2 regions of the Lysinibacillus sp. COL-1 genome follow, and region 1 is predicted to be linked to the other one. Evidence: predicted binding sites of a transcription regulator. Region 1 holds the regulator's gene; the other holds the start of a gene.
What was found. The regulator CtsR, encoded in region 1, represses protease genes until heat stress. The targets are predictions, from matches to a motif close to ATGGTCAATAAAGGTCAAACA.
Positions count from the first base shown of each region.

Region 2: the regulator CtsR is predicted to act here: its motif matches at 2,179-2,199, upstream of AC6BKE_RS10725 (ATP-dependent Clp protease ATP-binding subunit).

Region 1 is NZ_JCAWSJ010000002.1:235,438-239,769, reverse strand. Features, by position in the region: gene corA (magnesium/cobalt transporter CorA) at 1-111, opposite strand, end outside; gene AC6BKE_RS01720 (class I SAM-dependent methyltransferase) at 149-832, opposite strand; gene AC6BKE_RS01715 (DUF4870 domain-containing protein) at 957-1,262, shown strand; gene AC6BKE_RS01710 (CtsR family transcriptional regulator) at 1,528-1,998, shown strand; gene AC6BKE_RS01705 (UvrB/UvrC motif-containing protein) at 2,012-2,554, shown strand; gene mcsB (protein-arginine kinase McsB) at 2,551-3,660, shown strand; gene AC6BKE_RS01695 (ATP-dependent Clp protease ATP-binding subunit) at 3,650-4,332, shown strand, end outside.
Region 2 is NZ_JCAWSJ010000004.1:511,958-516,289, reverse strand. Features, by position in the region: gene AC6BKE_RS10725 (ATP-dependent Clp protease ATP-binding subunit) at 1-2,115, opposite strand, end outside; gene AC6BKE_RS10720 (Crp/Fnr family transcriptional regulator) at 2,385-3,071, shown strand; gene AC6BKE_RS10715 (metal-sulfur cluster assembly factor) at 3,579-3,887, opposite strand; gene AC6BKE_RS10710 (prolyl oligopeptidase family serine peptidase) at 3,941-4,332, opposite strand, start outside.

The DNA of each region.
Region 1 (4,332 bases):
AGGGCAATTAAAATCAACCCAATACCATTCAAATTCTTGCTGATGTATAACTTCCAATGGAAAATCTTTTAGTAATTGTTGTTGTTTTGTAATACCAATGGTGCTTATCACGGTTTTCACCTCAAATTATTTACTACAAAATATTTATTTAGTGCCCCTCTTTAAAGCATACCCAACCAGCAAATAAAGTAGTGGCAAAAAATCTAGAAGGTTTTGTAAAGCCCGCCTTTTGTAGCAGTGTTAAAATATCCTCTTCACGCATAAACGAAAGGGAGCGAATGGATTTTTCCATCTCTGCTACATCAGATGCAGAAAGCTTTGTATGTTGTAGCCAATAGGAACGCCATAAATCAAATTGTAGTTCAGTTTCTAAAGAGCCGGGCTGACCATATTTCGAGACAAGGACAAACGGTGCTCCAGGCTTTAAATGTCTTGCGATTTCTTCTAATGTAGATAGCTTTTCTTCATAACCCAGAATAAAATGCAGAACGAGAACACAACTTGCTGCATCGTATTTTATGGAGGGTAATTGAGTACCTAGTATTGTTCCTTGGTGGAAAGACAGCGTATTGGGTAGAGTGTGTAGACGTTCCTTTGCTATGCTGAGCATGGACTCTGATGGATCAATACCTGTGAATGACCAGTCGGGCCTTCCATCTGCAAGCTGTAAAATTTCATTGCCGCTTCCTGCACCCACAATTAACATATCAGCTTTATCTGGGAGTGTAGAATGATAAAAGGTTTGTATTAAACGTAGCATGGCATCATAGCTTGGCAATGTACGACGAATACCCTTTTCATATTCGTTTGCTAATGTGTTGTTAAATTCCATCTCTCATCACAGCCTTCCAAAAAAATTTTAATAAATCTTATTTAATGTGAAACTATTACGGGTATAGTTCCGTAAATAGTAGTACATAAAACATAGACAAAGTACAAAGAAAGGGTTGATATATATGGAGACTAAATGGTCTAAAGTAATCATACACGCAAGTGCATTTTTTGCGCCATGGTTAGTACCTATTATTTTCTTCTTAATTAGTTCGGATGAGGAAGTGAAGGCGATTTCTATTCAAGCATTGCTCTTCCAAATTGTTATGGGTATTTTAATCGCTATCTCAGTTGTTTTAAGTTTTGTTCTTATTGGGTTACCGTTTTTAATCATTTTCGGCATCATGTTATTTGTTGTACCAATTATCGGTATCGTAAAAGCATTGTCTGATGAGCCTTGGCGTTATCCAATTGTTGGTCGTTGGGTATAATTTTCATAGACGCAAGTATATGCTAGTTGCATATGCTTGCGTTTTTTCTATGACTAATAAGGGTACATTAGGTATATGAGCAAATTATAACCCGCGCAGTTTTAACTGAAAAAGTGCTGTTTTTCGTACTAAAATAGGCATTTTAAGACTTTTCACTTTTCTATGGGCGAAATCATTGCAATTTTTTTGAAGCGTTTTGTATAATATACTAAAAGAAAGTCAAAGATAGTCAAAGTCAGTGAAGCAAGCGAGGTGTATTCCTAAAATGCGTAATATATCAGACATCATAGAAGGTTACTTAAAGCAAGTACTTGAATTAGGTGGAGAAGGGCATATTGAAATTAAACGGAGTGAGATTGCTGATAAATTTCAATGTGTGCCATCACAAATAAATTATGTAATTAATACAAGATTTACTGCCGAGCGAGGTTACCTTGTTGAGAGCAAACGTGGTGGTGGTGGGTACATACGAATTTTACGTGTCCGCGCGCATTCACAGATTGATTTAATCGACGATGTTCTCAGACAAATAGAAGGTGGAGCATCTCAAACGATGGCAGAAGATTTAGTATATCGGCTCATCGATGAGCAGGTAATTTCAAAACGAGAAGCGAAATTAATGTTAGCAGCAATTGATCGCTCCACAATCGATTTACATCTCCCTTTAAGAGATACTATTCGAGCAAAGATCTTGCGAGCAATGCTGACAACAATCAAATATGAACAGCAAAAATAGTGAGGTGATGGAAATGATATGCGAACATTGTAAACAACGTAATGCGACAGTTACAGTAACACAAGTTCAAAATGGGCAAAAGGTGGAGCACCATTATTGTGACGTCTGCGCCTCACAGTTCCATCCATTTCATGCAGAGTTTAAACAAGAGCCAGTGTCTATTCAACAGCTATTGTCGAACTGGTTCGGCTCGCCTACATGGCAAAAGGTGGGGGAAAAACAACAAGTTCAACCACAACAGCAAACATGCCCACAATGTGGATTTTCGTATAAACAATTTTTAAAAGAAGGTAAATTTGGATGCCCGAGCTGTTATGACACCTTTAGTGAGCATTTGCCTAAGCTCTTTAATCGCATACAGGCAGGCCCTCAACACATTGGTAAAATGCCTGGTGCTCGTAGTAATGTGTATGTCATTAAAAAGCAAATAGAGGATATCCGCAAGCGTATGAAGGCCGCTGTAGCAGAAGAACAATTTGAGGAGGCGGCGAAGCTCCGTGACGAAGTTAAAGAGCTAGAGAAGCATCTACAATTTGAAGGTGGTGATGTGTCATGATGATTGATTCATTTTTAGAGCGTGCGACCCCAACGTGGATGCATATCAAGGATGATTATTCAGATATTGTCATTAGTACACGTATTCGCCTTGCTCGAAATTTAGATGGCTATCGATTTCCATTAGCTTTCTCAGAGAATGAGGCACTGCAGGTGGAACAGGCAGTTACACATGCACTAAGTGATAGCCCAACGCTTCAAAATGATTATGCTTATTTTGCTATTAAGGATTTAACGCCTCTACAGCGTCAAATTCTTGTAGAAAAGCATTTGATTAGTCCACAGCTAGCTAAAAAAGAGCAAGTAGGCTCCATACTTCTTTCTGAAGATGAATCCGTTAGCATTATGGTGAATGAAGAGGATCATTTACGCATTCAATGTATGACAGCAAGCTTTCAACTTCAAAGTGCCTATGAACAAGCAAATAAAATTGATCGTATCCTAGAGAAAGTATTACCGTATGCCTTTCGAGATACTTTTGGCTATTTAACAAGTTGTCCGACGAATATTGGCACGGGTCTTCGCGCATCGGTCATGATGCATCTACCCGCACTGACATTAACCGGGCAAATGAATCAAATTATTAATGCCATGACCCGCTTAGGAATGACTGTAAGAGGTATATATGGGGAAGGCAGCGAAAATTTAGGAAATGTTTATCAAGTGTCGAATCAAATTACACTTGGGAAGACAGAAGAAGACATTTTAGCAGACATACAAAGTGTCGCTGAAAAGATTATCCAAAAAGAGCGACACGCAAGAGGGAAGTTGATGGAAAAGGCAGAACTTGCTCTAGAAGATAGAGTATATCGGGCTTTAGGTACCCTTACACATGCGAGAATTCTAACAAGTGAGGAAGCCGCTACCTGTCTATCTAATGTTCGTTTAGGAGTAGATCTACAGTTAATTGATGGGATTCAAGCAACAACCTTAAATGAATGTGTTGTTAGTATGCAACCAGGTTTTTTACAGCACTATGCAGGTGAGGCACTGCCCCCTGCTGAACGGGATCGTGTCCGAGCGGAAATGCTCCGTGAGGCATTATCTCAAGAATATGCGAATAAGCCTATAAATGGGGAAAAAGGAGAGGATTTATATGATGTTTAATCGTTTTACACAACGCGCGCAAAAAGTATTACAGCTTGCTCAGGAAGAGGCTATTCGTTGGAAGCACGAATCTATTGGAACAGAGCACATTCTATTAGGGCTTATACGTGAAGGCGGCGGTATTGCTGCGAAAGCGTTAGAAGCCATTGATATTAGTCCTCAAATGATTGAAGCTGGTATTGAGGAATTAGTTGGTAAAGGTAAAGAAGATGTCGGCCCAATTGTTCACTATACGCCAAGAGCTAAGAAAGTAATTGAACTATCTGTGGATGAATCACGTAAATTAGGTCACTCGTATATCGGCACAGAGCACTTATTATTAGCGCTTATTCGTGAAGGTGAAGGCGTGGCAGCTCGCGTCTTAAACAATGCGGGTGTCGGCTTAAATAAAGCACGTCAGCAAGTATTATTGCTATTAGGTAACAACGATAATGCACAATCTGGGCAACAAGCAGCTCAAGCTGCCAATACCCCAACTTTAGATAGCCTAGCACGTGATTTAACACAAATTGCACGTGAAGGCACATTGGACCCTGTTATTGGTCGAAGCAAGGAAATTACACGTGTGATTGAAGTGTTATCGCGTCGTACGAAAAATAACCCTGTATTGATTGGTGAGCCAGGTGTTGGTAAAACAGCGATTGCTGAAGGGTTAGCACAGCAAATTATCCA
Region 2 (4,332 bases), on a different contig from region 1:
AACACATTGACCATCACGCATTTTCACATGCAAAGTTTCTCCTGGTAAAACCTCACCACGAAGCAGTTCTCTAGCTACTGCTGTTTCGATATGTCGTTGTACAAAGCGTTTTAATGGTCTCGCTCCAAACTGAGCATCCGCTCCTTGCTGTACTACCCAATCAATAACCTCTTGCTCGACAGATAAAGTAATTTCCTGTTCTGCCACACGTTTAATCAGTTGCTCTACGTACTTCCAAGCAATCGCAGTAAAATGCTTTGTAGATAAAGCATGGAAAAAGATAATGTCATCCATACGGTTTAATAATTCTGGTTTAAAATGTTGGCGTAGGGCCGCCATGACTAAGTCTTCAACAGCATTATCGCCTTCTTTTGCCTCCATTAAATAACTAGAGCCAATATTGGATGTTAGAATGACCACTGTATTTGTAAAATTCACCATACGTCCCTGACTATCTGTAATGCGGCCATCATCTAAAATTTGTAATAAAATATTCGCCACATCTGGATGTGCTTTTTCAATTTCATCTAGGAGGACCACGGAATATGGATTTCGGCGTACAGCCTCTGTTAATTGTCCGCCCTCCTCATAACCTACATAGCCTGGAGGAGCACCAACGAGACGAGACACACTATGTTTCTCCATGTATTCACTCATATCAATTCGAATAAAGTGATCTTCTGCATCAAATAACTGCGCAGCAAGTGCCTTAGCAAGCTCAGTTTTACCAACACCTGTTGGACCTAAGAATAAAAAGCTCCCAATCGGACGATGTGGATCTTTAATACCTGCACGTGCACGCCATACAGCTTCTGTTACTAATTGTACTGCTGTGTCTTGACCGACTACTCTTTCATGTAATGTATCCTTTAATCGTAGAAGTTTTTCACGCTCTCCTTCTACTAATTTTGTTACAGGAATTCCTGTCCAGCGGGAAACGATCGCAGCAATTTCATCTGCCGTTACTTCTTCACGTAAAATGCGGGATTCTGCCCCATTTTCTAACTGTTTTTCGAGTTCCTGAATTTCCTTTTCTAATGTTGGGATTTTGCCATGGCGTAATTCCGCAGCTTTATTTAAATCATATTTACTTTCTGCTTCATCTAAATCACGACGGTATTTATCTAATGTTTCCCGTTTTTTCTGAATGTCGTGTAACATTTCTTTTTCTGCTTCCCATTGTTGGCGCATGCCCTCTGAGGATTCTTTTAATTTTGTTAATTCCTCACGCAATTGCTCTAGACGTTTTTTACTTGCCTCGTCCTTTTCCTTACGTAATGCCTGTTCTTCAATCTCAAGCTGCATAATGCGACGTGTCACTGCGTCTAATTCCTGTGGCATCGAATCAATTTCTGTACGAATCATCGCACAAGCCTCATCAATTAAATCAATTGCCTTATCAGGTAAAAATCGCTCTGTAATATATCGGTTGGACAGTTCTGCTGCCGCAACAATTGCTCTGTCATGAATTCGTACTGCATGATGTAATTCAAAGCGTTCTTTTAAGCCCCGTAAAATGGAAACCGTATCCTCAATCGAAGGCTCACGTACAAGAACTTGCTGGAATCGTCGCTCTAAAGCAGGATCTTTTTCAATGTACATACGATACTCATCTAGTGTTGTAGCACCAATACAATGTAGTTCACCGCGTGCAAGCATAGGCTTGAGCATATTCCCTGCATCCATAGCACCGTCTGTTTTGCCTGCGCCGACGATGGTATGAATTTCATCAATAAATAAAATGATTTGTCCTTCTGAATCTTTCACCTCTTTTAACACACCTTTTAAGCGCTCTTCAAATTGGCCACGATAGCTTGCCCCTGCGATTAAAGCACTCATATCTAGCTCATATAACACACATTCTTTCAAGCCCTCTGGCACATCGCCTTTCACAATACGCTGTGCTAAACCCTCAACAATCGCTGTTTTACCAACTCCTGGTTCACCAATTAATACAGGATTATTTTTCGTTTTGCGTGTTAAAATACGAATGACATTTCGAATTTCCTCATCACGCCCGATAACTGGGTCCATTTTGCCGTTTTTAACTTCTTCAATCAAATTTCGTCCAAATTGCTCTAGTGGTTTTTTGTTATCTGTTTGTTGAAATTGCATAGCTAGCACTCCTTTACCATCATGTTTCTTATCATTGTTATACCCATTCTTGTTCTTTTAAAAAGTTTGACCTTTTTTGACTAACTTTATTTTACATCAATCGACATTGCTTCGCAAAGAAATCGCACTAAAATTTTTTCACGGATTATGGAAATTTACGTTATAATAATGGTATGTTTCTATGTTTTAGTATCGAAAAATCCACTATCCTTTTGTAATAATTGCCGTTTATTACAAAAAGAAAGCGATGTGTTGGAGATATGGTTTTAATGGATAATATGTTTGAAAAAATGAAGGATCTATTTCAAAAGCATGGTGTTTTTATCAAAGTGAATAAAGGAAATAAAATTTTTCTAGAGGGTGAACGGGCAAAAGAAATTTATTACATCCAATCTGGTGTGATTTCGATAAGCCAAGAAACCGAAACTGGCAAGGAATTAACTATTCGTATTTGTGGTCCTGACAGTATAATTGGAGAGGGGTCATTATTTTGTAACCTAGTCTATAATTCCATGACTGCAAAGGTATTAGAGCCTTCTACGATGTATGTGTTAAGTCGTAAATCATTGGAGCATTTACTAGAAGATCAGCCTACTGTTATGGTGGAATATATAAAGTGGTTGCAAACAGAAAACTTAAAGCATCAAAGTCGTTTGCGTGATTTAGTGTTAAATGGTAAAAAAGGTGCTTTATTTTCAACGCTCATTCGGCTTTCCAATACGTATGGTAAACCTTTAGAAAATGGCTCAATTTTTATTGATTTCCAGCTAACAAATACGGAAATTGCGAATTTGTGTGCAACAAGTCGTGAAATGATTAATCGTATGTTGAATGATTTAAAAAAACACGATATTATCACTTTTGATAAAGGCTTTATTACAATTCATGATTTACAATTTTTAAAAAATGAAATTGCTTGTGAAAATTGTCCATTACAAATATGCCGTATCGATTAATTTCGTTACAAACGAAATCCCTGCCTATAAAATATAGCAGGGATTTTATCGTGTTTAAAAACAAAACCATCCATAGCATTTTTGTGAAGGGTGAAAATGGATTTCCGTTGCAGGCTACTTGCTTTCCTGTGGGCGAGCGCCGAGCCGCTTCCTCCGTGCAGGGGCTCGCCTGTCTCGCTATCCCACGGGAGTCAAGTAGCCTTCCACTCCAATCCATAAAAATGTTTCTGTTTAGCAAGGTTTTCAAATAAAGTGAAGGTATTCATTACTCTTTATGGATGGTGTTGTCACTCATCACCTCTCCACATTGAAAATAAGAGTCTATCCTTTTACCACATGGGTGATTGGAGCAGCGGCTTATCGGACGCCCCCTGGAAAGGACGCTGGCGGAACGGAAATCAACCCCTCGCCTTGCTAAAGGTTCTTTTTCTACTATGAACATCATCTTTTTTCAACAACATGAAATCCCTGCCTATAAAATAAGCAGGGATTTTTAATGTTGCAATTTTAGCGTACGCCTAATGCCATTTTTGCATAGCGTGACATTTTGTCTTTTGACCAAGGTGGATTCCATACAATGTTAACATTTGTACTTTTCACTTCTGGAAGTTCCCCTAATGCCGTATTCACCTGATCCACAATAACTGGCCCAAGTGGGCATCCCATCGATGTTAATGTCATCGTAACAGTTGCTACACCTTCATCATCTAAATCTACATCATATACTAAACCTAAGTTGACGATATCAATCCCAAGCTCAGGGTCAATTACATTTTCTAAAGCACCAAACATGCTATCTTTCATATCTTGATCCATTCGTATTTCTCCTTCCATCATAGTGTTAACCTTATCATAGCAGATGCATCCTGTTATGCCAAATGCTGTGCAAGCCAGTCTGTTGCTGCTAGCATACCGTCACGTGGGACTGCATGTCCTGCCTTTTTGTTCACCATAAACTTTAAATATTCAGGGCTTGCTTGATAGTATTCCCGTAATGTCTCATAAAATTTATACGTTTCTTGGAAAGGTACTGTTTTATCTAATTCTCCATGCCAAAAGAAAACTGGACGACCTGCGAATTTTTCTGGCGTTAAACTAACATCATATTTAGCTAAGAGCTCATTCACTTTTTGAACATCTTCCTCTGACATCGGCCAATTGATACCGCTTTTTGCAAATTGCTGCAATTGATATTCACCTAATTTAATAAAACCTGGTGCACCCATACATATTGACGCTGTTTTTATCCAATCATAAAGTT